DNA from 4 places in the Rhizobium sp. FG96 genome. Region 2 is predicted to be linked to each of the others. Evidence: predicted binding sites of a transcription regulator. Region 2 holds the regulator's gene; each other region holds the start of a gene.

Region 1 (4,210 bases), on a different contig from region 2:
GAGAACGATGGGCGCGAGCTCCGGCGCCATCATGCGCATCTTCTTCATGACCGGGGCTGCGATCGGCATCGTCGGCACGCTTGCCGGCGTGCTGCTCGGCGTCGTCGTCTGCATCAATATTGAGTCGATCCGCCAGTTCTTCTCCTGGATCACCGGAACGATACTCTTCAATCCGCAGCTCTACTTCCTGAGCCAGCTGCCGGCGCAGATGAGCGTCAGCGAGACGACTTCGGTCGTCATCATGGCTCTGACGCTGTCTTTTCTTGCGACCATCTTCCCGGCCTGGCGGGCTTCGCGGCTCGATCCGGTGCAGGCGCTGCGCTACGAATAAGGAATGCTGAACTCCATGAAACGCAATGTCGTTCTCAAGCTTTCCGGCGTCGAGCGTCACTACGGGCAGGGCGATACGGTGCTCTCCATCCTGAAGGGGGCCGACTTCACGCTGCATAGCGGCGAGATCGTCGCTCTGGTTGCGCCCTCGGGCACCGGCAAGTCGACGCTGCTCCATCTGGCGGGTCTCCTGGAACATCCTGATGACGGTGAGGTCAGCATCAACGGCCATGCCTGCAACGGACTGTCCGACGATAAGCGCACGGCGATCCGCCGCAGCGAGATCGGCTTCGTCTACCAGTTCCATCATCTGCTGCCCGAGTTCTCGGCCCAGGAAAACATCATGATGCCGCAGATGATCTCGGGCCTGCCGCGCAAGGAAGCTGCCGAGCGTGCCAAGCAGCTGCTCGACTACATGCGCATCGGCCATCGCGGTGCCCATCGCCCGGGCGAGCTCTCCGGCGGCGAGCAACAGCGCGTGGCGATCGCCCGCGCCGTTGCCAATGCGCCGAGCCTGCTTCTCGCCGACGAGCCGACCGGCAATCTCGATCCGGAAACCGCCAACTACGTCTTCGACGCCCTGGAGGCGCTGGTGCGCCAGTCCGGTTTGGCGGCCCTGATCGCCACGCATAATCACGAGCTTGCCAGCCGCATGGACCGCCGGGTGACGATCAGCGACGGCAAGGTCGTCGACTTCTGAGCCTCAGAGCCGGATCAGGCCGCCGCGGTAGTCGAGTTCATAGGCGCGCCTTTCCTCGACGATGATCATTTCCATGCCACGGAAATGTGCGCAGTCGCCCTCGCTGTTGTCGATATAGAAGCCGAAGGCGTGGTCGAATTCCATGCCGCCGAGGAATCGCTTCTTTTCGGAATACATGGACGACAGGGCCGCCTTGATGACGGCGCCGGCGCGGCTGCCGTCGATCAGCCCGGGCTCGATGATGTGGCCGAAATAGTTCATCGCCCAGATGGGCTCGCCATTCAGCCAGACTGTTTCCTGGCCGCAAAAATCCGTTCCGCCGAAATAGCTGTCGAGATAGCGCCATTCGCCACGCTCGTAGCCGATGTCATGCGACCCCAGACGGCAGGATGGACGCGGACTGCCGCCACCCACGTAGGTCCTCGATTTCGCCTCGACGATGAAGTCATTGAGCAGGGTGAGATACATGGCGCGCCTCCTGCGAGCGTTGTCGCAGATGCGTGACCTTCTGTAAAGAACAAATAGAGAACATAGCGATTGCCGCCGGCTGGGATAGGTGGGCGAACGCTCCCGGACGCGCGTTAACCAAACGGAAAAGATTCCTGTTGACGAAAGAACAAGAGTGGAACAAACTAAAAACATAACGAGTAAAGGAGAGCCAAATGACTGACATGATCCGTGACGTCGCAGCATTCACCTCCATCGCAATGTTCGTTGCCAGCTTCTCGCTGATCCTGATGGCGATGTAATTTTTCAGGGGACCGCATGGCTGCCATGCGGTTCAAGGCGGGGTCTTCTTCTGGACATCTCCACGGCCACGACCGACAATGGCGCCGATTCATACGGGCGATTGAAGGGACGTGTCATGGCGGAAACAGAGAGCGGATTTATCGGCGGGACGCCGGGCTTCGTTCATCTGCGCGTGCACTCGGCCTATTCGCTGCTCGAGGGCGCGCTGCCGCTGAAGAAGGTTCTCTACAAGGCTGCGGGCGATAGCCAGCCGGCGATCGCCATCACCGATACGAACAACCTGTTCGTCGCGCTCGAATTCTCGCAGAAAGCCATGGACGAAGGCCTTCAGCCGATCATCGGTTGCCAGCTGTCGATCGACATGGAAGACGGCCTGGAAATCGAGAAGCGCGGCGGCCAGCAGATGATGGGTAAGCTCCCGTCGATCGTCGTCCTTGCCGCCAGCGATGATGGCTACGAGCGTCTCGTCGATCTCGTCAGCCGCGCCTATCTCGGTGGCGAGGACGGGCAGGCGATCCACATTCGCTCGTCCTGGCTGGAAGAGGCGGGCACAGAAGGCCTGATCGCGCTGACGGGTTCGCTCAGCGGCCCGGTCGATATGGCCCTCAAGCAGGGGCACCTGGCGCCGGCCGTATCGCGGCTGCTGACGCTGAAGTCACTGTTCGGTGACCGGCTCTATGTCGAGTTGCAGCGCCACGGCACTTACGACAAGCGCCATGAGCAGAAGATCATCGGTCTCGCCTACGAGCACGACCTGCCGCTGGTCGCCACCAACGAGGCCTTCTTCCCGACGCGCGACGACTACGACGCGCATGACGCGCTGATGGCGGTTGCCCATAACGCCATCGTTTCCGACGACAGCCGCTTCCGCCTGACGCCGGACCATTACCTGAAGAGCCGCGCCGAGATGGCGAAGCTCTTTGCCGATTTGCCGGAGGCGCTTGAGAACACGATCGAGATTGCCCGGCGCTGCTCCTTCGTCCTGAAGACCCGCAAGCCGATCCTGCCGCGCTTCACCGGCGCCACCGCCGATCCCGAGGAAGCCGAGCGCGCCGAGGCGCTGGAGCTTCGCCGCCAGGCGGAGGAGGGGCTCGATATGCGCCTCGCGACGCTCGGCATGTCGGCAGGCTACGAAGAGAAGGATTACCGCGAGCGGCTGGAATTCGAGCTCAGCGTCATCGAGCGCATGAAGTTCCCCGGCTACTTCCTGATCGTTGCGGACTTCATCAAATGGGCCAAGCAGCATGACATTCCCGTCGGCCCGGGCCGTGGTTCGGGTGCGGGTTCGCTGGTCGCCTATGCGCTGACCATCACCGACGTCGATCCCCTGCGCTTCTCGCTGCTCTTCGAACGCTTCCTCAATCCGGAACGCGTCTCGATGCCGGACTTCGATATCGACTTCTGCCAGGATCGCCGCGAAGAGGTGATCCGTTACGTGCAGAAGAAATACGGTCGCGAGCAGGTGGCGCAGATCATCACTTTCGGTTCGCTGCAGGCCCGCGCCGCCCTGCGCGACGTCGGCCGCGTGCTCGAAATGCCCTATGGCCAGGTCGACAAGATCTGCAAGATGGTGCCCAACAACCCGGCCAATCCGACGCCTCTGCACAAGGCGATCGAGGAAGATCCGAAGTTCCAGGAAGAGGCCGACAAAGAGCCGGTTGTCGCTCGTCTCCTTGATATCGCCCAGAAGATCGAGGGTCTCTACCGCCACGCCTCCACGCACGCCGCCGGTATCGTCATCGGCGACCGCCCGCTGTCGAAGCTGGTGCCGATGTATCGGGACCCGCGTTCCGATATGCCGGTCACCCAGTTCAACATGAAATGGGTCGAACAGGCCGGCCTCGTGAAGTTCGACTTCCTCGGCCTGAAGACGCTGACCGTCCTGAAGGTCGCCGTCGATTTCTGCAAGAAGCGGGGCATCGAGGTCGATCTCGCCTCCATCCCGCTCGACGACAAGCTGACCTACGAGATGCTGTCGCGCGGCGAAACGGTCGGTGTGTTCCAGGTGGAAAGTGCGGGCATGCGCAAGGCGCTGATCGGCATGAAGCCCGACTGCATCGAGGACATCATCGCGCTGGTGGCGCTGTACCGTCCGGGCCCGATGGAAAACATCCCGACCTACAATGCCCGCAAGCATGGCGAGGAAGAGGTCGAATCGATCCATCCGACGATCGACTATCTGCTGAAGGAAACCCAGGGCGTTATCGTCTACCAGGAGCAGGTCATGCAGATCGCCCAGGTGCTCTCGGGCTATTCACTCGGCGAGGCCGACCTGCTGCGCCGCGCCATGGGTAAGAAGATTAAGGCTGAGATGGACCAGCAGCGCGAGCGCTTCGTCGACGGCGCCGTCAAGAACGGCGTATCGAAGCCGCAGGCCGATAACATCTTCGAACTGCTGGCGAAGTTCGCGAACTACGGCTTCAACAAGTC
Region 2 (4,210 bases):
TCGAGTGGCTCTACCGGCTGAGAAGCGGCATCGGCGATCGCATCAGGGGCATTTTGCCCGGCGATACCGGCGCGTTCGCAGCCGCGCTCGTCACCGACGAGCGGCGGGCGATTTCGGCAGAAACTACGGAGGCACTCCGGCAATCAGGCCTCGCGCATATCATCGCCATATCGGGCCTCAACATGGCGCTGTCTGCCGGCATCTTCTTCGTTGGGTTCCGCACGCTGCTCAGCCTGTTTCCGTCTGTCGCCCAGGCCTATCCGGTCAAGAAGATCGCGGCCGCTGGAGCGCTTGCGGCCGTCACCGCCTATTTCCTGATTTCCGGCTTCGCAGTTTCCGCCGAGCGCGCCTTCATCATGATGGCGATCATGCTGACGGCGGTGTTCTTCGACCGGCCGTCGATCAGTTTGCGCAATGTGGCGCTCTCGGCACTGATCATCATCGCCATCTCGCCCTCAGAAATCATGGGGCCGAGCTTTCAGATGTCCTTTGCCGCGACGCTGGCGCTGGTCGCCGGCTATGCGCTCTGGAAGGAGCGGCCGGCGCGCGACAAGCCATTTGCGAAATTGCGCCTCGTCAGGTTCATGTCAGCCGCAGCCGGCTTTTTCGGTGGCATCCTGCTCACCTCCGTCATCGGCGGCTTCTCGACGGCACTGTTTTCGATCGAGCATTTTCACCGGCTGACGGCCTATGGCTTGCCTGCCAATCTCGCAGCCATGCCCGTCATCTCCTTCGTCATCATGCCGGCCGGGCTGTTTGCAATGCTCTTGATGCCGTTTGGGCTGGATGCCTGGGCCTGGCAGGTGGTCGGCTTCGGTCTCGATCTAGTGATCGCGATCGCCAAGACCGTCTCGTCCTGGGGCGGTGATATCGGCGTCGGCCGATTGCCTGCCTGGTATTTCCCGGCCGCGGTCGCGGGCTTCCTGTTATTGACCCTGCTGCGCACCCGGCTGAGGCATATAGGCACGGCAATCATGGTCCTATCGACGCTGACTGTTGTCACGCTTCCGGAAAAGCCGCCACCGAAGATCGTCATTGCTGAGGACGGCAGCATGGCGGGGATCGTCGGTTCCAGTGCAATCGCTACCAATCGCGAGCGCCCGCCGGGTTTCATCTTCGACCAGTGGAAACGGGCGCTAGTGCTGGACAGCCATCGCGAGCCGATCTTCATCACATCAGCATCGGTCCCCACCGCGCCGCCAGGCGAAAGGCTAAAGCTGACACCAGCGCAAGAGCAGGAAGCGCAGAGCGCCATTGCGGTGAACGCCAGGGAAGAGCGGTTTTCCTGCGCAAAGAAAGCCTGGTGCACGGCAAAGCTTGGAAACGGCTCGGTGCTGACGGTCATCGACAATGCCGCTTACCTCGGCCCCGCCTGCGATGCATCCGATATCGTTGTCACACCCGTGCGCCTGCGGCTTGAAAGCTGCCGCTCTGGCGCGCTGCTCTTCACCGGCGCTACTTTAAGAAAGACAGGCTCTGTCGAACTGCGCTTTGATGGAGGCGCTGCAGCGGTCACCGGATCCTTCGAGGATCTCGACCGCCCCTGGACCCGCCACCGCGCCTATGATTGGCGCAGCGGCACTTTTAACGGTGATGAGATCACCGTTAGTGATAGCGGCGGATAAGGCCGACAAGCTTGCCCTGAACCTTGACGCGATCAGGTCCAAAGATGCGGGTCTCGTAGGCCGGGTTGGCTGCTTCGAGCGCGATCGATGCGCCCTTGCGGCGGAAGCGCTTCAGCGTTGCTTCTTCATCGTCGACAAGGGCGACGACGATATCGCCGGCATTGGCGGTATTGGTATTGCGGATGATGACGGTGTCGCCGTCGAAGATGCCGGCCTCGATCATCGAGTCGCCCTTGACTTCAAGCGCATAGTGCTCACCGTTTCCGAGCATATCGGCGGGAACGGTGATGTCGTGGGTATTCTGCTGGATCGCGGAAATCGGCACACCGGCGGCGATGCGGCCCATGACGGGAACCGAGATCGAGCTGCTATTGTCTTCGTTCGCCGGCTTCGGCGGCGCAACGGGTTGCGGCTTGCCGAGGCTGCCTTCGATGACGCTCGGCGAGAAACCGCGGCGCGGCTGGATGCTGGGGCTGTAGGCCTCCGGCAGCTTGATGACTTCGAGTGCGCGGGCGCGGTTCGGTAGGCGGCGAATGAAGCCGCGCTCCTCGAGCGCCGTGATCAGGCGATGGATCCCGGACTTGGAGGCGAGGTCGAGCGCATCCTTCATTTCATCGAAGGACGGCGGTACGCCGGACTCCTTCATCCGCTCGTGAATGAAGAGGAGAAGCTCCTGTTGTTTGCGCGTCAGCATCGAAGTCTTTCCCCAGATTCGTGAAACAAAGCCAGAACGGACACTATATGTTCCATATGTGTTCCGCAAGTGCCTAAATATTGGTAAAACTTCCCATCATTTTTCGTCATTTTTGAAAGTTTCTTTGCCGGATTGGTTATCCGCGCTTGCGCTTTGCCCGGCGCGGCGTGCAAATCTCTGCCGGCTTCATCGGAGGGAACCGCCATGACGCATCCGCTCGATCATCTGGTACTGCCCGTCACCCATATCGATTTCGCCCGCGAGCGACTCGGCCGTCTAGGTTTCACCGTCGCCGCCAATGGCCGTCATCCGTTCGGAACGGAGAATGCCTGCGTCTTTCTCTCCGACAAGACCTATCTCGAGCCGCTCGGCATCGCGAGCCAGGGCGAGTGCGACGTGGCTGCCGCGAAAGGCAACAGCTTCATCGCCCGCGATCAGGCCTTCCGCTTCCGCTGCGGCGATGATGGCTTTTCGGCAGTCGTCTTCGGCACTGACGATGCCGATGCGGACAAGGCCGCCTATGATGGCGCGCAGCTGAGCGGCGGTGACATGGTGGAGTTCTCGCGCCCTATCGTCATGCCCGATGGAACGCAGGCGACCGGCGCCTTCAAGCTCGCCTTTGCCGCTGATCTCAGGGCGCCCGATGTCTTCTTTTTCGCCTGCCAGCGGATCAACGCCTTTCCGGCCGATCGCAAGGCGCTGGAGACTCATGCCAACGGCGTTCTCGGCATCGTCGAGATTGCAATGAGCGCAGACGAACCCGATGCCTTCGCGTCGCTGCTGCAGACGGCAAGCGGCGGCGTGGCGCCCAGTGAGGCCGCCTTCGGCCTTTCCTTCGCCCTCAGCAATGTCCGGATCGCTATCTATTCCGAAGAAGGGATGGAGGCCTATTTCGATGTCGAGCCGCTCGGCACCGATAACGGCCTGCGGGCGCGGGCAATCGTCTTTGCGGTCGCTGATCTGGCCGTGACAGCGGCGCATTTGGCTGCTAACGGGATCACCTACGTGAATACGAACAATCGTCTATTGGTGAAGCCGGCGCCGGGACAAGGCGCGATCTTCGCCTTCGAGGAGACCCAATGAGCAACACCAATGCAGAAGTCGCCGTCGGCGAAGGCGCTGGCCGCGTTACCTTTTCCAATGACGGCAAGCTGTCGATCATCGCTGGCCCCTGTCAGATGGAAAGCCGCGAACATGCCTTCATGATCGCCGGTGTTCTGAGCGAACTCTGCAAGAAGCTCGGCATCGGCCTCGTCTACAAGTCTTCCTTCGACAAGGCGAACCGCACTTCGCTTTCGGCGCAGCGCGGCATCGGCCTCGAAAAGTCGCTCGAAGTCTTCTCTGACCTGAAGAAAGAATTCGGCTTCCCGGTTCTGACCGATATCCATACCGAGGAGCAGTGTGCAGAGGTCGCAACCGTCGTCGACATCCTGCAAATCCCGGCCTTCCTCTCCCGCCAGACCGACCTTCTCGTTGCTGCGGCCAAGACCGGCCGCGCCGTCAACGTCAAGAAGGGGCAGTTCCTGGCGCCCTGGGACATGAAGAATGTTCTCGCCAAGCTGAACGAGACGGGCAACCCGAACATCCTGCTCTGCGAGCGCGGCGCTTCCTTCGGCTACAACACGCTGGTCTCCGACATGCGCTCGCTGCCGATCATGGCGGCCATGGGCGCGCCTGTGATCTTCGATGCCACGCATTCCGTGCAGCAGCCGGGCGGGCAGGGCGGATCTACCGGCGGCCAGCGCGAATTCGTCGAGACCTTGGCGCGTGCGGCCGTCGCCGTCGGCGTTGCCGGCGTCTTCGTCGAGACGCATCAAGATCCTGACAATGCGCCGTCGGATGGCCCTAACATGGTCTATCTGAAGGATATGCCGCGGCTTCTCGAAAAGCT
Region 3 (4,210 bases), on a different contig from region 2:
GGCCGCAGATGGCGCGGCGCATGGCGTCGAGGCTCGCCTTGCGGATATCGGTATCGTCGATGCGGGTGGCACTGGAGGAGGCGATGGAGACCGTTGCCGTTGCCAGGATCTGCACGAACAGCTCCTCGCGCTTGGCGGCCGACAGCTGCTTGGAATCGTTCAGCCCCTCTGGGATGCGCTTCGGGTCGAGAATGACGGCTGCGGCAACGACAGGGCCTGCGAGCGGCCCGCGTCCGGCTTCATCGGCACCGGCAACCGGCCAGTGACCGGCCTTGCGGGCCTTCAGTTCCAGCTTGAAATCCGGAGTGAGCGGCGCGTCTTCGAAAAGCAGAGGAGAATCGGGTGGCGTGCGACGTTTCATGCGGCTGAACCTCGCACGCTAACCCGATTTCCTGCAAGCCCCCGGAACAGGGCGGCGGCCGGGGGCTAGGGCCGCGAAGGGGCAGGGGACCCATCCGCGGTGTGCAGGCAGCCAGGGCGGCGGCAGCCTGCGGGTATTGCGTCATTGCCGGCGGCATACCCGCCGGCCGGTCGAAACGCTCCTCACGCGCCCGTGCCAGCGGGCGCGAAGTCTTCAAAGCAGCGACAGCTGCACGCCGCTGCCATCCGGCGGCACGAAGAGATCGTCGCGCAGCGGCATGCTGCGTCTGACCATGCCGAGCCGCTTGGTGGCCATCTCGAAGCGGCGGGCGATCTGCCAGGCATAGGGCCCCGCACCCTTCATCCGCTTGCCGAACTCGGCATCATAATCCTTGCCGCCGCGCATCGAGCGCACCAGCGACATGACATGCCGGTAGCGGTCCGGGTAATGCTGCAGCAGCCAGTCGCGGAACAGCGGCGACACTTCCAGCGGCAGCCGCAGCAGCACATAACCCGCCTCGCGCGCGCCGGCGGCATGCGAAGCCTCCAGAATGCGCTCCAGCTCGTGGTCGTTCAGCGCCGGTATGACGGGTGCCGCCATCACCGAGGTCGGGATGCCGGCTTCACTCAGCGCATGGACTGCCTCCAGCCGCCGCGGCGGGGTCGAGGCGCGCGGCTCCATGGTGCGGGCGAGCTTGCGGTCGAGTGTCGTCACCGAAAGCGAGGCGCGCACCAGTCCCTTGGCGGCCATATCCTTGAGGATGTCGATGTCGCGCATGATCATCGCCGACTTGGTGACGATCGAAACCGGGTGGTTCGCCTTGTTCAGCACTTCGAGGATCTGCCGCATGATGCGCCATTCCTTCTCGATCGGCTGGTAGGGATCGGTATTGGTGCCGATGGCGATCACCCGCGGCTTGTAGCCGGGCTTGGCAAGCTCGCGCTCCAGGAGCTTGGCGGCATCGGGCTTGGCAAACAGCTTCGCCTCGAAATCGAGCCCGGCCGACAGCCCCATATAGGCGTGGCTCGGCCGCGCGAAGCAATAGATGCAGCCATGCTCGCAGCCGCGATAGGGATTGATCGAGCGGTCGAAGGGAATGTCGGGCGACTCGTTGCGGGTGATCGCCGTGCGCGGCTTCTCGATCTGCACTTCGGTCTTGAACGGCGGCAGCTCTTCCAGCGTCTGCCAGCCGTCGTCGAACGTCTCGCGGCTCTGCGGCTCGAACCTGCCGCTCGGATTGAGCCCGGCGCCACGTCCGCGGCGGCGCTCGCCATCCACCCGCAGGCCGGATTGGGCGATCAGCGCTTCGGCAATATCTGCCGTGTTGGCAGGCGCGAATGCGGCCTGCCCTGCAAGGGACTGTTCGTTCATCGGATTCTCCCGCAGCGGAGGCGTTGCCTTCGCCCGTTCTTGATGATTAAATTCCTAATCAGAAAATGAGAACAATGCAAGAACAAAATGAGGAAAGTCGCGCTGGCAAAATTTTGTGCGGCGCATTATAAATAGGCAATGTTGACGGTTGTTCTGGAGTGCCAGGATCAGGAACCTGAGCTGGCGCAGACTTTATCGGTGCTGGTCGCGGGCGCGGTCGAAGGGCTTGTAAGTGACGTCGTGGTGCTCGATCACGGCTCGCGCGACGGCACCTCGCGGGTGGCGGATGCCGCCGGCTGCCGTTTCCATTCCCAGTGGGATATCAAGGACATATTGCGCTCTGCGCGGGGCGAGTGGTTGCTCTTCGTCGAGCCGGGTGCGCGCCCGCAGGCGGGCTGGATCGACGAGATCGCCGAATATGTGGCGCTGAACAAACTGCCCGCCCGCTTCACCGCCTCGCGCGCCTACCGCCGTCCGTTCCTGCAGCGGGTCGGCCGTGCGTTGCCGCCGCTGGAGCTTGCCTATCTTGTCCCCAAGAAGCAGGCGGTTGCCTCGGCCAAGAGCGGCATGCGGCTGGCGGAATTTCCGAAGGGTCAGAAGCTGCGCCAGCTTTCCAGTGAATTGATTCCTTCCTGGGTGGCACGCGCCGCCAGATAGAATCAGCCGCCGCGCTTCAGGTGCTCGTCGAGCCGCGGCATGATTTCCACGAAATTGCAGGGCATGTGCCGGTAGTCGAGCTGCGCCTTCAGGATCCCGTCCCAGGCATCCTTGCAGGCGCCGGGCGAGCCGGGCAGCGCGAAGATGAAAGTGGCGTTGGCAACGCCGGCCGTGGCGCGCGACTGGATCGTCGAGGTGCCGATCTTGTCGTAGGAAATCCGGTGGAACACTTCCGAGAAGCCGTCCATGCGCTTCTCGAACAGCGGCTCCAGTGCTTCGGGCGTCACGTCGCGGCCTGTAAAGCCGGTGCCGCCGGTGGTGATGACGACGTCGATGCCATCGGTCTCCGTCCAGGTCTTCACCCGCGCCGCGATCGCCTGCTTGTCGTCCCGCACGATGGCGCGGTCGATCAGCCTGTGGCCGGCCTCGGCGATGCGGGCAGCGAGCGTGTCGCCCGACTTGTCGTCCTGGAGCGTGCGGGTATCCGAGACGGTCAGCACGGCGATGCCGACGGGAATGAACGGCCGGTTCTCGTCTATGCCAGGCATGTCACTCTCCCGAAACAGTTTCCGTTGCCTGGAAATACCAGTCCGGCCGCTGGCTGTGAAGCTGCCATGCCGCGGCCTCTGCCGCCTGCAGGAAGGGGAAGAGCCCGAAGCAGGTGGCGCCGGAGCCGGACATGCGCACCAGATCGGCGCCGCTCCCGGCAAGCAGGGCCGAAATCTCGGCAATCTCGGGCGTCAGGCTGCGCGCCGGCGGCTCGAGGTCGTTGCGATTGGCCTCGATCACCCGCATCCAGCCGCCGGCCGAAAGATCGAGCGGCCGGTTGTTCTTCTGTGCCAGCGTGCGAAAGATCTGCGGCGTCGACACGCCCTTCAGCGGATTGGCGAGCACCAGGAAGAGCCGTGGCAGCGCCACCCGCTCGATCTCCTCGCCGATCCCGCGCGCTATCAGCGGGCGGCTTTCCAGGCACATCGGCACATCGGCGCCAAGCTGCAGCGCAAGCGCCGAAAGGATATCGGCGGGCACCCGCACGTTCCAGAAGCGCTGAAGCCCGCGCAGCGCCGCAGCCGCATCCGCCGAGCCACCGCCGATCCCGGAGGCAACCGGCAGGTTCTTGTCGAGATGGATCGAAACCGCAGGCGCATGGCCGCCCTGGGCAAGCACGGCCTGGCGCAGAAGATCGCGCCCCTTGAGAACGAGATTGCTGCCGGGATCGCCGCCGAGATCGGCGGAAAAACGCCCGCTGATCGTGAAGCCGTCGGCATCGGCGGCGGTGAAGCTCAGCCGGTCGCCGTGACTGGTGAAGGTCACCAGCATGTCGAGCAGATGGTAGCCGTCGTCTCTCTGGCCCGTCACATGCAGGGCCAGATTGATTTTCGCAGGCGCGTCTTCAGTCACCGTGAAACGGCGGCTCTCCGCATCCGGCATCCGTTATCAGGACTTCTTGTCGACGGGCGGCGGGGTCACCGGCGCCGGGTCCGGCTGCTTCTTGTCGGCAGACTTGGCGTCGTCGTTCTCGGGCTTCAGGCCGTTGGCGATCTTGTCCTTGATCTTCGGGATCTCGGCTTCCTCGGGCTGCGAGTTCAGCGCCCGGTTCCACTGATAGACGGCCTCGAGCTTGCGGCCGACATGCCAGTAGGCATCGCCGAGGTGATCGTTGATCGTCGCGTCGCCGGCCTTGATTTCGGCGGCCTTTTCGAGCTCGGCAACGGCATCGTCGAAGCGGTTGAGCCGGTAGTAGGCCCAGCCCAGCGAATCGATGATGTAGCCGTCGTCAGGCCGCAGATCGACGGCCTTCTTGATCATCGTCAGGCCTTC
Region 4 (4,210 bases), on a different contig from region 2:
AAACCGGCAAGCTTGTAGAAAGTGCGCTCGAAGCTCGGATCGGTGACGACAGACGTGCGTCCGGCGGCAAGCACCGGAATGAGGTCGCCGTAACCCGGCTTGTCGAGGCCGTCGTTCTTGAGCGCCCAGAGCAACGTGATGAGCTCGGCCGGAGCCGGCTTCAAGAGTGCCGGGACGAAGATATGATAAGCGCCGAAACGCACGCCATAGCGGCGCATCGAGGCACGGCCATCCTGATCCAGCGACTTGACGTCGTCGGCAACGTCGCGGCGGAACAGAACACCGAGATTCTCGACGAGCTGGAACGCCAGACCCTTGGCAAGACCCTGCAGGTCTTCGGCGCGCGACAGATCGTCGAGCGGCTTCAAAACCGTGCTGATGTGATGATTGACGAAGCGCTCGACGCGGGCGGCGACGTGATCGCGCGCATTGCCGGTCAGCTGCTCGTCGGCAAGCAGGATCACCCGCGGACGCATCACATGGTCGCTGCCGGACAGCCGGGCAACGGGATCGCCGAGCCAGCGGATCAGGCCATCGGCGCTGATCGCCAGATCGCCATTGCCAGCGGCATGCATGCGCGCTGCGCGCGCTTCGAATTCCAGAGCAAGCGCCTTCTGTGAAGCAGCCTGTACGGCCTTGGCGTCCGGTCCATCCGTCCCACCGACGGGCGTAAAGCGGAATCCGCTCAACTGACCCACATGATGCCCCTCCACAAAGACATCACCATTCACACTGATTTCAGCTTCCAGCATCGCATTCTCTCTCAGGCGCTTCATGAGCACAGATGTCCTGCGATCAACAAAGCGTTTCGTCAACCTTTCATGTAACGCATCGGACAATCGATCTTCGATTTCCCGCGTCTTTTCCTGCCAGTGTGTCGGATCGGCAAGCCAGCCGGGCCGGTTCGACACATAGGTCCAGGTTCTTATCTGCGCGATTCGCGCCGAAAGCGTGTCGATTTCACCGTCCGTGCGGTCCGCACGGTGCACCTGCTCCGCGAGGAAATCCTCGTTAACCGTGCCATAGCGCACAAGATCGGAAAAGAGCGTCGAGATCAGATCGGCATGCTGGGCCGGTGCAATGCGCCGGTAATCGGGCAGCGCACAAGCCTCCCAGAGCTTTTCAACCCTTTCGGGCTTTGTCGCAAGGTCAATAATTTCCGGATATCGTGAAAGATGCTCCAACGCCTGCTGATCGACAGCCGGCAGCGCCCGTGTCAGACCCTGGACGCTCGGCGGCTTTTCGAGACTTGCCCGCAGCGATTGTATCGATCCGAAATCCAGTTCCTTGGTCCGCCACTGCAGAACCTTGACGTTGTCGAACTCGTGCGACTCGATCCTCTGCACCAGCTCATCGTCAAACGGCGCGACCTGACCGGTGACCCCGAAGGTGCCATCCCGGACATGGCGGCCGGCGCGGCCGGCGATCTGGCCGAGCTCGGCCGGATTGAGATTGCGGAACTGGTAGCCGTCGAATTTCCGGTCCTGCGCAAAGGCGACATGATCGACATCGAGGTTCAGACCCATGCCAATCGCATCGGTCGCCACCAGATATTCGACATCGCCCGCCTGATAGAGCGCCACCTGGGCATTGCGGGTGCGCGGGCTGAGCGCCCCGAGAACGACTGCAGCACCACCGCGCTGACGGCGGATCAGTTCGGCGATCGCATAAACCTCGTCAGCCGAGAAGGCGACGATGGCCGAGCGCTGCGGCAGCCGGGTAATCTTCTTCTGGCCGGCGTAGAGGAGTTGCGACAGGCGCGGCCGCTCCACGACGGTGATCCCCGGCAGCAGCTGCTGCAGGATCGGACGCATCGTCCCGGCGCCGAGAAGCAGGGTTTCGTCGCGGCCGCGCAGATGCAGGATGCGGTCGGTAAAGATATGCCCGCGTTCGAGATCGCCGGCGAGCTGCACTTCGTCGATCGCCACGAAGGCGGCCTTGGTTTCCCGCGGCATCGCCTCGACGGTGCAGACGGAGAAGCGGGCATTCGGCGGCGAGATCTTCTCTTCGCCGGTCACCAGCGCAACGTTATGCGCACCGACCTTTTCGACCAGCCGCGTATAGACCTCGCGCGCCAGAAGGCGCAGCGGCAGACCGATCACACCGGTACCGTGCGCGACCATGCGCTCGATGGCATAATGCGTCTTGCCTGTATTGGTCGGTCCGAGCACCGCGGTAACGCCGCGTCCGCTCAGGATCATGGGCTGCGAATTCTGTGTCATGGTCCATGCAAGTGAGGCGGGGGAGCCTCAGGGTCAAGTCGGCAGACAACACATGGACAGGCGGGCCAGCAAACGCAAGAGCCGGGCCGCCGATATGCGCTGCTATTTTGATTCAAGGACCGCCGCTAAGCCTCTGTTTTTAGATTCGGAACAGCTTGAGAACGAATCGGCGACGAATCGCTGACTCCCGCTGATTCAGCTTTTGTTCACGGCTAAGTATTGGTTTTGAATCAGTTTTTCCCACTAGATGCTGAATCCGGCGGCTCAGAGGGCACGTTGAGCCAAGCCCACGGCCCATTAGCCGAGAATCGCCTGTCAATTGCCCGACAAAGAAATTTGCAAAATCCGCGAAAATTAACCTTCGGGCCAAAGCCGGAACGAATCACAGACGAATCACCGACCTCCGAAGTTTCGCGCTTTGTTCGCCGCTAGATGTTGATGCCGGGTGCAGCAAGCGACTATATGCGGAAGGCCTCGCGTGGATCTTTTTTCGTTGCGGCCGATCGCATTAACGTTTTCCGGCGCAATTTTACCGCCTGTTAAAAAACAGAACGAGGGACGGAACTTTTTCCTAGCTTCCGCGTTTTTATCTTTTCGCCCAATATAAAGTCCGCAATCGTAAATAAGGCGAAATCCGTTCACGTACATAAATAAGTTTAGCCGGGAACAAAAACCCGGGACGCGTGTTTATTGTCCATTCGAAACTCGGCGTGAGTTGAAGGACCGGAAAACATGCTTAGCACGATACTTCTCATTATCCTTATTCTGCTTTTGATCGGCGCACTGCCGAATTGGGGTTATAGCCGCGGCTGGGGCTATGGACCTTCTGGCGGTTTAGGGCTAGTTCTCGTTATTATCATTATCCTTGTCCTGATGGGCCGCATCTAAAGGCCATGTAACTGGGGAGTTGTAAGTCATGATGAAGAAAGTTGTTCTCGTTGCAGCACTCGTAGGTGCGCTCGCATCGTGCACGGCAACTGAGCAGGGCACCGCCATCGGCGCTGGCTCTGGCGCCCTTATTGGCGGTGCGGTTTCCAACAGCTGGGGCGGCGCCGCCGTCGGCGCCGTTGCAGGCGGCCTGGTCGGCGCTGCAGTCGGCAACTCTGTCGATCAGCGCAATGGCCGCTACAATCACCGGGTCTACCGCGACCGTTACGGTTGCTACATCATCGTGAATGGCCAAAGACGCGATGTACGTTGCTAATGCAGTGATCGCGTGATGAACGGGCGCTTCGGCGCCCGTTTTTATTTGTGCTCCTCGTCAACGGCGCGTTGACGCTTGGTTCCCAAAGCCGATCTGGCGAACCGCCAAGACACTCCCCACATCCCGATCAACAAGCCGGCTTCTTTCCGGCCAGAAAGGAATGTCCGATGGCTCAGCTCATTCTGTCTTCCGCTGCCGCCACCCTGATCGCAGCACTCTCTTTGGCAACAGCGCTCGCCGCCATCCGTGATCGTGGCGCTGCCATGCAGAAAGTCCCGGTCAAGGCGAAGCGTCACCCGCCGTCCCGCTGATCCCAGTTCAACAACTCGCAAGACCTCACACCCCAGCCCAATGAGGCCGGGAACAATGGAGATTTATCCATGCGCAAGATTATCGTCATCGCTGCGGCAATCGTTGCCGTCGCAACCTTCAGCGCCAGCGCCAATCCCTATGACGCCGGCAACTTTCCGAACAACTACGGCAGTCACGGCCATCACCGCAGCGGCAGCTAGCCGTCAGACGAAGAACTGGCCGCCATTCGCGGTCAGGGTCGAACCGGTGATGAAGCCCGCATCATCAGATGCCAGGAACACCACGCAGCGCGCGATCTCTTCGGGCTCGCCAAGGCGGCCCACCGGGATCTGCGGAATGATCCGCTCGTTCAGAACCTTCTCCGGCACTGCGAGCACCATTTCCGTGCCGATGTAACCGGGGCAAATGGCGTTGACGGTGATGTTCTTCGCAGCACCTTCCTGAGCCAGCGCCTTGGTGAAGCCGAGATCGC

Evidence for each region. The regulator LexA, encoded in region 2, represses DNA repair genes until DNA is damaged. The targets are predictions, from matches to a motif close to TGTTCNNNNTGTGTTCNG.
Region 1: the regulator LexA is predicted to act here: its motif matches at 1,643-1,660, upstream of dnaE (DNA polymerase III subunit alpha).
Region 3: the regulator LexA is predicted to act here: its motif matches at 1,800-1,817, upstream of ACODR6_RS02760 (PA0069 family radical SAM protein).
Region 4: the regulator LexA is predicted to act here: its motif matches at 2,369-2,386, upstream of ACODR6_RS09900 (helicase-related protein).

The regions. Positions count from the first base shown of each region.
Region 1 covers NZ_JBMDIL010000008.1:234,386-238,595, reverse strand. The annotation lists gene ACODR6_RS18210 (lipoprotein-releasing ABC transporter permease subunit) at 1-331, shown strand, start outside; gene ACODR6_RS18205 (ABC transporter ATP-binding protein) at 347-1,030, shown strand; gene ACODR6_RS18200 (DUF5680 domain-containing protein) at 1,034-1,498, opposite strand; gene dnaE (DNA polymerase III subunit alpha) at 1,896-4,210, shown strand, end outside.
Region 2 covers NZ_JBMDIL010000021.1:56,749-60,958, reverse strand. The annotation lists gene ACODR6_RS30385 (ComEC/Rec2 family competence protein) at 1-1,625, shown strand, start outside; gene lexA (transcriptional repressor LexA) at 1,606-2,319, opposite strand; gene ACODR6_RS30375 (VOC family protein) at 2,524-3,402, shown strand; gene kdsA (3-deoxy-8-phosphooctulonate synthase) at 3,399-4,210, shown strand, end outside.
Region 3 covers NZ_JBMDIL010000001.1:533,927-538,136, reverse strand. The annotation lists gene rnhB (ribonuclease HII) at 1-361, opposite strand, end outside; gene ACODR6_RS02760 (PA0069 family radical SAM protein) at 575-1,732, opposite strand; gene ACODR6_RS02755 (glycosyltransferase family 2 protein) at 1,871-2,389, shown strand; gene moaB (molybdenum cofactor biosynthesis protein B) at 2,392-2,937, opposite strand; gene ACODR6_RS02745 (4-(cytidine 5'-diphospho)-2-C-methyl-D-erythritol kinase) at 2,939-3,820, opposite strand; gene ACODR6_RS02740 (tetratricopeptide repeat protein) at 3,827-4,210, opposite strand, start outside.
Region 4 covers NZ_JBMDIL010000004.1:295,006-299,215, forward strand. The annotation lists gene ACODR6_RS09900 (helicase-related protein) at 1-2,222, opposite strand, end outside; gene ACODR6_RS09905 (DUF3309 family protein) at 2,955-3,110, shown strand; gene ACODR6_RS09910 (YMGG-like glycine zipper-containing protein) at 3,139-3,426, shown strand; gene ACODR6_RS09915 (hypothetical protein) at 3,594-3,737, shown strand; gene ACODR6_RS09920 (hypothetical protein) at 3,807-3,938, shown strand; gene ACODR6_RS09925 (beta-ketoacyl-ACP reductase) at 3,942-4,210, opposite strand, start outside.